One region of the Sinomonas terricola genome, then DNA from elsewhere that is predicted to be linked to it. Evidence: predicted binding sites of a transcription regulator. Region 1 holds the regulator's gene; the other holds the start of a gene.
The links. Region 1 encodes LexA, which represses DNA repair genes until DNA is damaged. Its sites were predicted from a motif close to TCGAACANNTGTTCGA; they were not measured.

Region 1 (7,534 bases):
GAGGAAGACGAGGTTGGGGGCAAGCTCGCGCACCTGGCGGGCAGCAGACTCGGCATCGAGCGCGTAGTCATCTGCTCGCATGCCCTTGAGATAGGCGGTTCCAGTTCCCGCGGCGAGGAGCGGATACATCGAGTACGTGGGGGGGAATCCGAGGGCGCTGCGGCCCGGTCCGCCGAACGCCTGGAGGAGCTGCTGGAGTACCTCGTTGGAACCGTTGGCGGCCCACAGCTGCTCCGCCGACAGCCCGTGCCCCAGATACTCGGCGAGCGCCTCGCGCAGTTCGGTGAATTCGCGGTCCGGGTAGCGGTTGAGCCCCGCAACGGCCTCGCGCACCGCTTCAGCGATCGCGTCCTGGACGTCCGCCGGAACCCCATACGTGTTCTCGTTGACGTTGAGCATGATCGGCACGTCGAGCTGCGGGGCTCCGTAAGGGTGCTGTCCGCGCAGATCATCACGGAGGGGAAGTCGCGCGAGGCGTTCCTCCGGGGTGAGAACCTCCGGCCGTGCGAGGCCGGACGCTGGTTGCTGGACAGTCTGCTCGTTCACCGGTCCAGCCTACGCCCGCGGCGAGCAGCACCCTGAATTCATGACTTGGGAACCATGAGCTGCTGGCCCGGCTGCACGCGCGTCGAATCGAGCCCATTGAGGTCGACAATCTCGCTGATGACCACGCGGGGATCCCGATCCGGAGCATATTGCGATGCGACGGACCAGAGGGACTGCCCCTGCTGCACGGTCACCTGCACGGCATCGAGATGCGCCGGCGCAGCATCCCCCGCACGCGCCGGGGACCAGAGTGCCGCGAGGCCCACCAGAAGGAACACCGAGGCGATGAACACCGGCATGGCGATAAGCACGAACCGGCCCCGCCGTGTGAGGCGCAGCCTCGGAGGCGCGGACATCCGCGGAGCAGGCTCCTCAAACGCGCCTGCCCGTTCCCCGAGCAGGGCGTCGAGCAGGCTCACGGACTCTCCTCCGAGCGGTGTTGCGAATGCGTGTGCCACGGTTCTTCCTCCTGAGCAATTCGTTCGAATGTGTCTTCGAATCACCTAGGGACCTTTTTAGCACCTCTCGACGAATCGTGTCCAGACGCGATAGAACACATGTTTGAAAGGAGCCGCTTCGTCCCCTACGGTGGGATCAGGATGCTGAAGGGGTCCGACAAAATAAGCGGGCCGCACACGCAGGCATAGAGAAGGAGCACGGCATGGCAGGAGCGACTCGCGCGGCCAAGGGGCTGACGGTGCGCCAGCGGAAGATCCTCGAGACCATCCAGCGCTCCGTCCAGACGAAGGGCTATCCGCCGTCGATGCGCGAGATCGGCGACACGGTGGGGCTCGCAAGCCTTTCGAGCGTGACGCACCAGCTCGCGCAGCTCGAGAAGCTCGGCTACCTCCGGCGCGACCCCAAGCGTCCGCGGGCCATGGAGGTCCTCATGCCGCTGAGCCTCGACGAGGGTCCGCTCACCATCGAGACGGAGCAGAGCTCCCCCGTGCTCGGCGTCGGCGGCATCAGCGTCGATGAGATGGCGAGCGCGGCAGACACGGCGATGGTGCCGCTCGTGGGGCGCATCGCGGCGGGCGGTCCCATCCTTGCCGACCAAGTCGTCGAGGATGTCATGCCCCTCCCTCGGCAGCTCGTGGGCTATGGCGAGCTCTTCATGCTCAAGGTCAAGGGCGATTCGATGATCGACGCCGCGATCTGCGACGGCGACTGGGTCGTCGTGAGGCGCCAGAACAACGCCGAGAACGGGGACATCGTCGCGGCGCTCCTCGACGACGAGGCGACAGTCAAGACGTTCAGGCAGCGCGACGGCCACACGTGGCTCCTGCCGCAGAACACGCGCTACGAGCCGATCCTCGGCGACCACGCGACCATCATGGGCCGCGTGGTCTCCGTCATGCGCTCGGTTTAGGCTCGGGCCCCGCCGCGGCCAGCCGCTCGAGCGCCTGGAGGATGACGCCCCGATCGGTGGTCCCCCACAGCGGCGGAAGCGCCGAACGCAGGAAGGCGCCGTAGCGTTCGGTCGCGAGGCGTGAGTCCAGCACGGCGACGACGCCGCGATCCTGGGTCGAGCGGATGAGGCGACCGGCCCCCTGAGCCAGCCGCACCGCAGCGTGGGACGCCGAGACGCTCATGAAGCCATTGCCGCCCGCCTGCGCGACGGCTCGAGAACGGGCCGTCATCATGGGGTCGTCCGGCCGCGGGAACGGGATGCGGTCGATCACGACGAGCCTGCATGAATGCCCGGGAACGTCGACGCCTTGCCAGAGGGACATCGTGCCGAAGAGGCACGTATCCGGCTCGTCGGCAAACTGACGCACGAGGGCGCTCATCGAGGACTCGCCCTGGCACAGGATCTCGAGATCGAGCCTCGAGCGAAGCTCGTCGGCAGCTTCTTCTGCCGCGCGCCGCGACGAGAAGAGGCACAGCGCGCCGCCTGACGACGCCCGGATGAGGGCCTCGAGCTCGTCGATCGCCTCGCGCGCGAGGCCCCGGCCGGGCTTCGGGAGATGCCTCGCGACGTAGAGCATGCCCTGTTTGGGGTAGTCGAACGGCGACCCGACGTCGACCCCCGTCCAGCTCGGCGCGCCGTTCCCGAGCAGCCCCAGGCCGCCGGCCACGGGCTCGAAGGCTGCGCCGATCGCGAGCGTCGCGGAGGTGAGGACCACCGTGTGGTCGGCGAAGAGGCCGTCCCGGAGCTTGCCGCCGACGTTGAGCGGCGCGACGCTCAACGTCGCGGGCGCGTCGTCGGCCGGTGCCGAGTAGCCCGTCGAGGGATCGAAAGTCGCCGTGCGCGAGACCCACACCACCTCGCCGTTCGACTCGGCATCAAGCAGGCGTTCGCTGCATTCGAGGATCGCGAGGAGACGGGACCGTGCGACCTGCCGCCCGCCGTCGGCCGCGCCTTGGCCATCGCCCGCCTTGGCGTCGGAAAGCGCGGCGCGGCACGCGTCTCGGAGGAGCCCGATGCCCTGCGCAAGCTCCTCGGTGAGCCCCCGGCCGAGGAGCCCCGTAGGCACCGCCGAGAGCGCGAGTTCAAGCTGAGCGGCCGCCGACTGGAGCGCCTCGACCGAGATCCCGCAGTTCCGGCGCGCACTCGCCGCGCCAGCAGTGACCATCGAAACGGAGAGCTGGGCACTCACCGCCCCGGTCACGCGGTCCTGAAGCTCGTGCGCCTCGTCGACCACGACGACGTCGTACTCCGGGAGCACGCTGAGCCCCTCGAACGCGTTGATTGCGAGCATCGCGTGATTCGTCACCACGATGTCCGCCTCGGCGCCGCGCTGTCGTGCGAGTTCGCTGAAGCACTCGGCCGCGAGCGGGCACTTCTGGGCGCCGAGGCATTCGAGCGCGGTGACGGACACCTGCCGCCACGCGCGGTCCGACACCCCGGGCACAAGGTCGTCGCGATCGCCGGTCTCCGTCTCCTCGGCCCACTCGCGGAGGCGCTTGACCTCGCGGCCGAGCTGGGTCGCGGGCCCCGAACCGCCGGGCGTGGCGGCCAAGTGGGCGACGGCGGTGTCCTCCCCGAGCGCGAAGAGCGCCCCGTCGGAACCGTCTTCGCTCGGGAAGCCGCCCGAGAGCTTGTGCTTGCACAGATAGTTCGAGCGGCCCTTGACGAGGGCGACGTCGACCGGGTGATCCAGTTCGGGTGCGACCGCATCGAGCAGCCGGGGGAGGTCGCGGCCCACGATCTGGGCTTGGAGCGCGAGCGTCGCGGTGGCGACAACGGCCGGGCGGCCGCTCTCCTGGGCATGCGCGATGAGCGGGACGAGATACGCGAGGGACTTGCCCGTCCCCGTTCCTGCCTGCACGAGGAGGTGGGTGCCCTCCTCGATAGCACGGGCCACCTGGCGCGTCATCTCGTGCTGGCCCTCGCGCTGCTGCCCGCCCATCGCGGCCACCGCAACGTCGAGGAGCCTGACTGCGGCCTCCTCGGCATCCTCGCTCACTGCGTCACCCATCGACCGCGAACGGCTCCAGTTCCGCAACGAACTCGTCGCGCACGACGACGTGGGCCAGCGTCCCCTCCGCCGTGTGCTCGAGCGATCGGATTTCCGAGCTGCTCTCGTGCAGTCGGCTCAGGAGGTCGCCCCGGCTGTACGGGATGAGGAGCGTGAGCGCGACGTGCGGCCTCGGGATCGATTTGCTGATCAGCTCCCGGAGGGCGTCGATTCCGAGGCCCGTGCGGGCCGAGACGACGACGTGCCGCGGTTCGCGCTGCCGCAGCCGTTCGAGGACGAACGGATCGGCCGAGTCCGCCTTGTTGAGCACGATGATCTCGGGGATCTTCCGCGCGTCGACCTCGGCGAGCACCTCGCGCACGGCCGCGATCTGCCCCTCCGGATCCGGATGCGACGCGTCGACGACGTGCAGCACGAGGTCCGAGTCGGCAACCTCCTCGAGCGTCGAGCGGAAGGCCTCGACAAGCTGGGTAGGGAGCGAGCGGACGAAGCCCACCGTGTCCGCAAGCGTGTACGGGAGCCCGTCCGGCGTCTCCGCGCGCCGCACGGTGGGATCGAGGGTCGCGAAGAGCGCGTTCTGGACCAGCACGCCAGCGTCCGTGAGGCGGTTGAGCAGCGAGGACTTCCCGGCGTTCGTGTAGCCCGTGATCGCGACCGAGGGCACCTCGTTGCGCCGGCGGTTGGCCCGTTTCGTCTCGCGCGCCGGCTTCATCCCGGCGATCTCGCGGCGCAGCTTGGCCATCCGCGTGCGGATGCGCCGCCGGTCGAGTTCGATCTTCGTCTCACCGGGACCGCGAGAACCGATGCCGCCGCCCGCCGCACCCACGCGGCCACCGGCCTGTCGGGACATCGACTCGCCCCAGCCGCGCAGGCGCGGGAGCAGATACTCGAGCTGCGCGAGCTCGACCTGGGCCTTGCCCTCTCGGCTCTTCGCATGCTGGGCGAAGATGTCGAGGATGAGCGCCGTGCGGTCGATGACCTTGACCTTGACGATGTCCTCAAGCCCACGCCGCTGGGACGGCGAGAGCTCCGAGTCCACGATCACGGTGTCGGCCCCCGTGGCATAGACGATGTCCTTGAGCTCCTGGGCCTTGCCCGAGCCGAGGAACGTCCCCGCATCCGGCTTGAGGCGGCGCTGGACGACGCCGTCGAGCACTTCCGAGCCCGCCGTCTCCGCGAGCGCCGCGAGCTCGTGCAGGGAATTCTCGGCGTCCTCGAGCGTCCCCTCGCTCCACAGCCCGGCCAGGACGACGCGCTCAAGCCGGAGCTGCCGGTACTCGACCTCGGTGACGTCCTCGAGTTCGGTCGAGAGGCCGCCGACGCGGCGCAGCGCCCGCCGTTCCTCGAGGTCGCGCTGTTCGCCGTCGAACTCGCTGTGCTCTTCGGCGAGCTCAGAAATCGCCAGCGCCTTGCCGCTCGCAACATTGCTGCGGCCGCCGGACTGGGCTGCTTCGCCGTCGTCGGATGCCCGGGTTCCCGCAGCGTTCGCGCCCTTCGCCGCGGCAGCCTCTTCTTTCGCAAGGATCCGGTCGATGACGGCCTGGATGTCCTGGGCGCTGAGATCCTGGGCGCTCGGCTGGCTGCTCCCGGACTCATTGGTCCTGGGCTCGTTGGTCCTGGGCTGGTTGGTCATGTTCTCCTTCGTGCGAGCTGCATCTCCAGAATAGTTCTCAGGGGTGACAGAAGAGAGGTCACGCACATAGCCTCCAAAGCGGATGACTTCCTGCTGATGCCTGCCGGACGGTGCACGATGACTGTGCTCGATAGCGTGGGTCGACGGCGGGCGCGGCCAAAGGTTGATTCGGCTCTACTTGAACAGGCGCATGGATCTATCCTACTTGACGATGGAATCCGCTCATTACTTCAACGCACAGCCAGGCGTGCCGGACGTGCGCAAGCCTCTCACCGTGATCCTCGAGGGCGCCGAGCGCAGCCTCGAAACCTCTGGCGGCATCTTCAGCCCGGACGGCGTGGACAAAGGCACCGCGGTGCTGCTCGCCGAAGTCCCCGATCCGGCGCCGGACGGCGATCTCCTCGACATCGGCTGCGGCTGGGGGCCGATCGCTCTCACGATGGCGCTCCGCTCCCCCGGCGCGACCGTGCACGCGATCGACGTCAACGAGCGCAGCCTCTCGCTCACAGCGGCGAACGCTCGCCGTCTCGGGCTAGCGAACGTCACCGCCTCGCAACCGGACGATGTCCCCGCAGAGGTGCGCTTCGCGACGATCTGGTCCAACCCGCCGATCCGCATCGGCAAGCAGGCCCTCCACGAGCTCCTCCTCCGCTGGCTGCCGCGGCTTCACGTGGGCGGCGATGCCTGGCTCGTCGTGCAGAAGAATCTCGGTGCGGACTCGCTCGTACGCTGGCTCGCCAACGAACTGGGCGAGAGCTTTGACGTCTCGCGCGATGCGACGTCCAAGGGCTTCCGCATCCTGCGCGTGACGCGTCGCGCGGACTGACGTCAGCCGAGCGTGCCGTGCGCGACGATGACGGCCGGGCCGCTCAGCTCGACGTGCTCGGCCCCATCGGCGCCTGGCACGAAGGCGACGCCGACAGCCCCCCCGGGGACGCGGACGTTCCAGCGGTCCGGCGCCCCCGCGCCGGCCCAGTGCCGGATCGCGACGGCGACCGCGCACGCGCCCGTGCCGCAGGACTGCGTCTCACCCACGCCCCGCTCGTGCACGCGCATCGACACGGTTCCCACGCCGTCGCGGACAAGCGGCTCGGCCGGGACGACGAACTCGACGTTGGTCCCGTGCGGCGGAATCGGATCGACGCTCGGCGCCGTGAAGAGCCGCAGCTCGGAGAGCTCGGCGTCCTCCGCGAGCGCGACGACCGTGTGGGGGTTCCCCATGCTCACGCTCAGCGCGGGACGCGCGACGTCGAGGCCGTCGGCGGTGACGAGAGAATCGCCGGCGTCGGCCTCCGCCTGAGCGGGGAAGATGAACTCCCACGGCCCCATGTCCACGGCGAAACCGTCCTCGCGCCGCTCGACGCGCTTGATGCCCGCGCGCGTTCCGATGGGCAAGACCTGCCCCGGCTCGAGCCCGACGAGCCCCTGGTCGAGGAGGAACGCGACAAACACGCGCACGCCGTTGCCGCACATTTCGGACACCGAGCCGTCCGCGTTGCGATAGTCCATGAACCATTCGGCCGTGCCGTCTTCTGCCAGGATGGCCTCCCCTTCCGGCACGTGCCGGGAGCGGACGGCGCGGATGAGCCCGTCGGCACCGATGCCGAGGTGCCGGTCGCAGAGCGCGGCGGCCTGCGCGGCGCTCACATCGACGCGGCCGTCCGGGTCGGCGACGAGGACGAAGTCATTCCCCGTGCCGTGGCCCTTGGCGAACGCGAGACCTGCGAGGTGGGCGAGCGGGCTGTCGGCAAGGTCGGTCACGGGGACGGTCATGCCTCAAGGATACCGAGCGCGGCGGGGACAACGTCTGGATGCAGGGCGTCGACCCAGTGCACCCGGGGATCCCCGCGGAACCACGTCACCTGTCGCCGCGCGAACTGCCGGGTCGCGACGGTGGTCTCCTCGATGGCCTGCTCGACGGTCGACTCGCCGT
Region 2 (7,534 bases), on a different contig from region 1:
GACGCCTCGCGGAGGCGGCCAGCGCCGCGGTAGAGCGGGACGGCGCCGAGCTGGACGGGATCGAGTCCCGAGAAGCGGTGGCCCTCGCCGAAGAACTTCGTGCGCGCGATGAGCTGAAGCGTCGGGTGGGTGAACATGAACACGATGATGAGGTCCGCGATGGCTGTCAGGCCGAGCGTGAAGGCGAAGCCGCGGACGTTGCCGACGGCCACGAAGTAGAGCACAACGGAGGCCAGGAGGTTGACGGCCTTCGAGGCGAGCACCGTGCGCTTGGCACGCCGCCACCCGTTCTCCACGGCCGAGACGAGGCCACGTCCCTCGCGCAGTTCGTCGCGGATGCGCTCGAAGTACACGATGAATGAGTCCGCGGTCTGGCCGATGGCCACGATGAGGCCCGCGACGCCCGCGAGCGAGAGGCGGTAGTTCTGAGTCCATCCGAGGATCGTGATGGACAGGTACGTCATGAGGCCCGCCACGACGAGCGACGCGATCGTGACGAAGCCGAGCGCGCGGTACTGGAACAGCGAGTACACGACGACGAGGAGCAGGCCGATGATGCCCGCGAGGAGGCCCATTTGGAGCTGCTGCGTGCCAAGCGTCGCTGAGACCTGTTCTTCGCTCTGGATGTCGAAGCTGATCGGCAGCGCGCCGAAGCGCAGCTGGTCCGAAAGCGTGCGCGCAGTCGTCTGCGTGAAGCTGCCCGTGATCTGCGGGCGGCCGTCGGTGATGACGGCCAGGGCCCGCGGCGCCGAGAGCACCTTGTCGTCGAGAACGATCGCGAACTGCGCCCGCGCGTCGTTGCCGTTCTCGCCGCCGGCCTGGACGTAGAAGCCGTTGAGCCGCTGCGTGACGTCCTTGAAGATCTTGGTGCCGTCACCGTTGAACTGGATGTTGACGGCCCACTGGTTCGTCACGGCGCCCTGCTGGCCTTGGACGAGCTGGTAGGTCGACCCGGAGATGTCCGTGCCCGGAATCTCGACGGGACCCAGGATGTACTTCACCGCCGGGGTGCCGTTGGCCGCGGGCTGGCACGTGACGAGCGGCTTCTTCGGGTCAGAGCGCTGCGTCGTCTCGGCCTGAGGCTGCGTGCAGTCGAGAGCCTCGAACTGCTTGTAGACGTCAGCCGTGACCCAGTTCGTGTCGCTCGCATTCGCCGGAGCGGCCGTCGGCTTCGGCAGCTGGTCGTCGGGGACGAGCTTGTCCTTCGCGACGGCCGCCGGATCCCCCGCCGCGAGCACCGGGCGGAAGTTCATGTCCGCCGACGCCTGGATGAGCTGGCGCGTTTCGGCCGACGGGACGCCGGGAAGGCTCACGACGACGTTGCGGCTCGACTGGGTGCTGATCTCCGCCTCGGAAACGCCGGATCCGTCGACGCGCTGGCGAATGATCTCGACCGCCTGGTTGAGCTGGTCCTGCGTCACCGCCCCGCCCCCCGTGACCTTCGGCGCAAGGATCATCTGGGTTCCGCCCTCGAGGTCGAGCGCGAGCTTGGGCGCCCACGACGCCTGGGCTGCGAGGACTCCGCCGCCAAGCGTGGCGACGAGCGCGGCGAACAGGGCGGTGAGCCAGACGAGGGTCCTGAGTCCCGGCCGCTTCATGCGGGATCGAGCCATGGGTTCCTTACTCCTGATGGGACGGCCTTGCGCGCGAGCGAGCCGTGCGCGGGGCGGGCATGGGGGTGGGGAGCTACTTGCCTTCGCCGTTGAGGCGCTTGAGGGTCTCCTCAGGGGTCTCGCCCGGACGAGCCTCGGCGTTCGTCGGGGAGGACTCGCCCGACGGCATGTTCGGCTGCACGTCGGCTGCCGGCTCGTCTTCGACGGTCGCCTCGGAAGCGGCCTCGACCGGCGTCTCGACGACCTTCGAGATGGCCTGCTTGTGGACCGTCGCCGTCGCCCCCGGGGAAAGCTCGAGAACAACCTTGTTCTCGTTTTCGTCGACGGACACGATGCGCCCGAAGAGCCCGAAGCTCGTCATGACCTCGACACCGGGGACGAACTTCGAACGCATCTCGGCCTGCTGGGCCTGGGTCTTCTTGTTCCGCCGGAACATCGTGAAGATGAAGAACGCAAAGACGACGAGCAGGAGGATGGTTATCGGATCGAAGGGCATGGTGAATCCAATCTCTTGGGATGGCGCGCTACTGGGGACACGCGCCAGACCCGGATCGTTCCGGGCACGGCATGTCGGCCCGCCGGAGGCAGGTTCTCCCCTTCAGTCTACGGGCAACGAGACACAAGAGTTCCCGACGGCGCGCCCCGTGGGTGGCGGGGCGTTCACCGCCATTCGGCGAGGACGTCGTCGTCGCCCGCCTCGTCCGCGGGAGCAGACCCCGGCCCGAAGAGCGTCGAGCTGTAGGCGAACGGAGCATCGGGCGGCACCGGCAAGCCCAGATGCTCGTACGCGGCGGGCGTCACGATGCGCCCGCGCGGAGTACGGCCCATGAGGCCCTCGCGCACGAGATATGGCTCCGCCACGGTCTCGACCGTCTCGGGCTCCTCGCCCACAGCGATCGCCAGGGTCGAGAGGCCCACGGGCCCCCCGCCGAACTTCGTGGCAAGCGCCGTGAGGACGGCCCGGTCGAGCCGGTCGAGACCCCGCGCGTCGACCTCGTACATATCGAGCGCGGCGGCCGCGGCCCGCGCGTCGATGCGCTCGATCCGGTGCACGAGGGCCCAGTCGCGCACCCGCCGGAGCAGGCGGTTGGCGATGCGCGGAGTGCCGCGCGATCGCCCCGCGACCTCGGTGAAGCCCGCTGACGTCACGCGGAGGTCGAGGAGCCCCGCCGAACGGCGCAGCACGAGCTCGAGCTCTTCGACCGAGTAGAACTCGAGATGGCCCGTGAAGCCGAAGCGGTCGCGAAGCGGACCCGGCAGGAGACCCGCGCGCGTCGTCGCCCCGACCAGCGTGAACGGCGGGAGATCGAGCGGGATCGCCGTCGCGCCCGCGCCCTTGCCCACCACGATGTCGACCCGGAAATCCTCCATCGCCATGTAGAGCATTTCCTCGGCAGGCCGCGACATGCGGTGAATCTCGTCGAGGAAGAGGACTTCGCCTTCGGACAGCGAGGAGAGGATCGCGGCGAGATCGCCCGCATGCTGAATCGCCGGCCCCGAAGAGATCCTGAGCGGAGCGTTCATCTCCGCCGCGATGATCATCGCAAGAGTGGTCTTGCCGAGCCCCGGCGGGCCCGAGAGGAGCACATGGTCCGCGCTGCGCCCCCGCAGGCGCGAGGCCTCGAGCACGAGCGAGAGCTGGCGCCGGACGCGCTGCTGCCCCACGAAGTCGTCGAGGTGCTTGGGCCGGAGCGCGGCCTCGATAGCCCTCTCCTCCGGCTCCTCGCCCGTCGAGACGAGCGACGGCTCAGCCACGCGATCCCGCCTTCACGGGGGTCCGCGGCCCTTGGCCGAGCCAGCGCAGCGTCGCACGCAGGATCTCCGGGACGTTCCCCGCGTCCGACAAGTCGGGCCGGTCCTCGAGGGCGCGCCCGATGCTCGACTCTGCATCCTTCTCCGACCAGCCGAGGGAAGTCATGGCCTCGATCACCTGCGGCTTCCACGCCGCTTCCGCGGGAACGGCGGACGACGGCGCGAGGCCCCCCGGCGTGCCCAGCGGCACGAGCTTGCCCTTGAGCTCAAGGACGAGGCGCGCGCCGACCTTCGGCCCGATCCCCGGAACCTTCGTGAACGCCTTGGCGTCCTCGGAATGGGCCGCGACGCGCACCGCCTCAGGGCTGTGGACTGCCAAGACGGCCAGGGCCAGCCGCGGCCCGACACCCGCGACGCCGAGCAGGACCTCGAACACCTCGCGCTCGTCGACCGACGCGAAGCCGTACAGCGTGAGGGAGTCCTCGCGCACCACCATGAGCGTGTGCACCGTGCCGACCTCGCCGGTGCGGAGACCGCCCAGCGTCTGTGGCGTCGCGGCGAAGGACATGCCAACGCCGCCCACATCGATCACCGCCGACGAGAGCCCAACATGCGCCACCACGCCGCGGAGGAAACTGATCATCGCGGAGCGCTCCTTCTGCCGTCCGAACACATCTACGAATAACTTAGCGTGCACGGCCGACAGAACGCCTCAGCGCTTACGGCGCGCCCTGGACTCCGCTGCTGGCCATTCTTCCGCACGCTCGGGCTGGCTCAGCGCTTATGGCGCGCCCTGGACTCCGCTGCTGGCCATTCTTCCGCACGCTCGGGCTGGCTCAGCGCTTACGGCGCGCCTTCGACTCCGCTGCTGGCCATTCTTCCGCACGCTCGGGCTGGCTCAGCGCTTACGGCGCGCCTTCGACTCCGCTTCCACCCACACCCGCTGGGCCTCCGTCATCGCCGAGGCGCTCGTCGTCGTCCGTCCCACGGCGGACGGCGAGCCGGGTGCCGCGCCACGCCACGCGTGGGCGAGGGCGAGCGCGAGCGCGTCCGCGGCGTCGGCCGGTCGCGGCGAGGCGTCGAGGCGCAGAATCTTGGTGACCATGCGGGTCACCGCGTCCTTGTCGGCGCGTCCGCTCCCCGTCACGGCCGCCTTGACCTCCGACGGCGTGTGAAGTGCGACCGGGATGCCGCGCCGGGCAGCGGCCGCGATCACGACGCCCGAGGCCTGCGCAACGCCCATGACCGTGCTCACGTTCAATTGCGAGAAGACGCGCTCGACGGCGACGACCTCAGGCTCGTAGCGGTCGAGCCACTCGTCGATCGCCGTCGCGATGACGAGGAGGCGCGCGTCGAGCGGCTGGTCCGCCGACGTGCCGACGACCCCGACGCCCACAAGCGACGCCCGGCGATCCTTCGCCACGTCGACGACGCCCAGGCCGCACCGGGTGAGGCCCGGGTCGACGCCGAGCACGCGGAGGCTGGCGGAGGCGGTCACGGCGCGGGTCACTCGGCCTCGAGGGCCGCCATGACCTCCTCGCTCATGTCCGCGTTCGTGTAGACGTTCTGGACGTCGTCGAGATCCTCGAGCGCGTCCACGAGGCGCACGAACTTGCGGGCGCCGTCGGCGTCGAGCTCGACCTCCATGGACGGCACGAACTCGGCCTCGTCGGTGTCGTACTCGATCCCCGCGTCCTTGAGCGCGTCGCGGAGGCCCTGGAGGTCGTTCGGCTCCGAGTAGACCACCCAGTTCTCGCCCGCGTCCTTGACCTCTTCGGCGCCGGCTTCAAGGACGGCCATGAGGACGTCGTCCTCCGAGAGCCCGTTCTTGGGCAGGCTCACGACGCCCTTGCGCGTGAAGAGGTAGCTCACGGACCCCTGGTCTGCCATCGACCCGCCGTTGCGCGTCACGGCGAGGCGCACGTCCGCGGCCGCGCGATTGCGGTTCTCGGTGAGGCACTCGATGAGGAGCGCCGAGCCCTGGGGACCGCGGGCCTCATACATGATCTCGGTGTACTCGATGGCCTCGCCGGTGAGGCCGGCGCCGCGCTTGATCGCGCGGTCGATGTTGTCATTCGGGACCGAGTTCTTCTTGGCCTTCGAGACGGCAAGGTCGAGGGCGGGGTTGCCGGACAGGTCAGGCCCGCCGAGGCGCGCCGCGACCTCGATCGTCTTGATGTACTTGGCGAACGCCTTGGCGCGCTTGGCGTCGATGACCGCCTTCTTGTGCTTCGTGGTAGCCCATTTGGAGTGGCCGGACATGCCTACGCTTCTCCCTTGATCATGCGGATGAAAAGTTCATGGACTCGCCGCTCGCCTGTCACTTCCGGGTGGAAGGATGTCGCGAGCAGGTTTCCCGAACGGACTGCGACAATTCTAGACTGGCCGCCCAGCGTCGCCGTGTGGGACGCGTGCTGGGGGTCGACCTCTGCGAGCACTTCGACGGACTCCCCCACGCGCTCGACCCACGGGCCGCGGATGAAGACAGCATGCACGGGCCCGCCCGACTGGTCGATGTCCTTGAAGTCGAGATCGGTCTCGAAGGATTCACGCTGGCGTCCGAACGCATTGCGCCGCACTGTGATGTCGAGGCCCCCGAACGACTCCTGCGGCCGCCCCGCGAGGTCCTCAGTGGGATCCGCGATCTCGTCGGCGAGAAGGATCATGCCCGCGCACGAACCGTAGACCGGGAACCCTTCCGCGATCTTGCGCCTGAGCGGCTCGGACACGCCGAAAGCGCGCGCGAGCTTGTCGATCGCCGTCGACTCGCCGCCCGGGATGACGAGCCCGTCGAGGCCCTCGAGTTCCTCGGGCCGCCGCACTTTCACAGCCTCCGCGCCGAGGGATTCGAGCGCGGCGACGTGCTCTCGCACGTCCCCCTGGAGGGCGAGCACGCCGACGCGCAGCGCGGGCGGCTCGGACCGAGGGGCGGGCGGGAGGGACGAAGTCCGATCGGCGCGGGAATTCACCCATCCAGTCTAGTCGGGGCCAAGAGGCCACATGCGAACGCCCGCTCACGTCCCAGGCGCGCCCCCGGGCGTGGAGGCCGCACCGGTAGCATGGACGCCGGACCGTGTTCGACGACAGATTGAGGATTGCCCGATGTGCGGTATCGCCGGCTACTACGGTTTCGGTCAGGATCGGGCGCTGCTCGAGACGATGAACAGCTGCATCCAGCACCGAGGCCCGGACGGCGAGGGCTACTACCTTTCTGAGTCCACCAGTGCAGATTCCAACTCCGTGGGGTCCGTGGGCCTCGCCCACCGGCGCCTCGCGATCGTGGACCGCGCCCATGGCCAGGAGCCCATGGTCAGCGCCGACGGCCAGACGATCCTCATCTACAACGGAGAGGTCTACAACTACAGGGAGCTCCGCGCCGAGCTCGAGGGACTCGGGCGCGCGTTCACGACGGTCTCGGACACCGAGGTGGTGCTCCAGGCCTATGAGGAATGGGGCACGGACGCATTCGACCGGTTCAACGGCATGTTCGGCCTCGCCATCCTCGACCGCGCGAAGGGACGCCTCGTCCTCGCACGCGACCACTTCGGCATCAAGCCGCTCTACTGGGCCAACGCCGGCTCGGAGCATGAGCCCCAGCTCCTCTTCGCGTCCGAGATCAAGCCCATCCTCGCGACGGGGAAGATCGAGGCCAAGCCGAACGAGCGGATCCTCTACCGCTACCTCCGGTACCGCATCCACGACGACACGGCCGAAACGTTCTTCGAGGGCGTCAACAAGCTCCTTCCCGGCGAGATGATGACTGTCGATCTCGGGACGGGGCGCTTCCGCATCTCGAGCTTCACCCGGCTGCGCGAGGAACTCGAGGAGCTTTCCAAGGTCGGCACGCCCTACACGCCCGACGTCGTCGACGAATACCGCCGCCGCTTCACCGAGGCCATCCGCCTCCGCCTCAACTCCGAAGTACCCGTGGGAAGCGCGCTCTCGGGCGGCCTCGACTCGTCCGCGGTCGTCGTGACGATCAATCGGCTCATGCAGGAAAAGGCAGAGGGCCTCGAGGCGGTCGGCGCGAAGCAGAACACGTTCAGCGCCGTCTTCCCCAACGCGATCAACGACGAAGAGGCGTACGCCGACGCCGCGATCGCGGTCTGCGAGGACATCGAAGCCCACAAGATCAAGCCCACGCCCGAGAGCTTCGACGCGGACCTCGA

Region 2: the regulator LexA is predicted to act here: its motif matches at 4,031-4,046, upstream of ruvA (Holliday junction branch migration protein RuvA).

What each region holds. Positions count from the first base shown of each region.
Region 1 is NZ_JAYGGQ010000004.1:75,403-82,936, forward strand. Features, by position in the region: gene SPF06_RS07370 (histidinol-phosphate transaminase) at 1-546, opposite strand, end outside; gene SPF06_RS07375 (LysM peptidoglycan-binding domain-containing protein) at 585-1,004, opposite strand; gene lexA (transcriptional repressor LexA) at 1,208-1,915, shown strand; gene SPF06_RS07385 (ATP-dependent DNA helicase) at 1,899-3,968, opposite strand; gene hflX (GTPase HflX) at 3,961-5,601, opposite strand; gene SPF06_RS07395 (class I SAM-dependent methyltransferase) at 5,813-6,427, shown strand; gene dapF (diaminopimelate epimerase) at 6,430-7,374, opposite strand; gene miaA (tRNA (adenosine(37)-N6)-dimethylallyltransferase MiaA) at 7,371-7,534, opposite strand, start outside.
Region 2 is NZ_JAYGGQ010000008.1:92,602-100,135, forward strand. Features, by position in the region: gene secD (protein translocase subunit SecD) at 1-1,613, opposite strand, end outside; gene yajC (preprotein translocase subunit YajC) at 1,687-2,109, opposite strand; gene ruvB (Holliday junction branch migration DNA helicase RuvB) at 2,274-3,368, opposite strand; gene ruvA (Holliday junction branch migration protein RuvA) at 3,361-4,008, opposite strand; gene ruvC (crossover junction endodeoxyribonuclease RuvC) at 4,264-4,863, opposite strand; gene SPF06_RS11690 (YebC/PmpR family DNA-binding transcriptional regulator) at 4,872-5,627, opposite strand; gene pdxT (pyridoxal 5'-phosphate synthase glutaminase subunit PdxT) at 5,630-6,271, opposite strand; gene asnB (asparagine synthase (glutamine-hydrolyzing)) at 6,468-7,534, shown strand, end outside.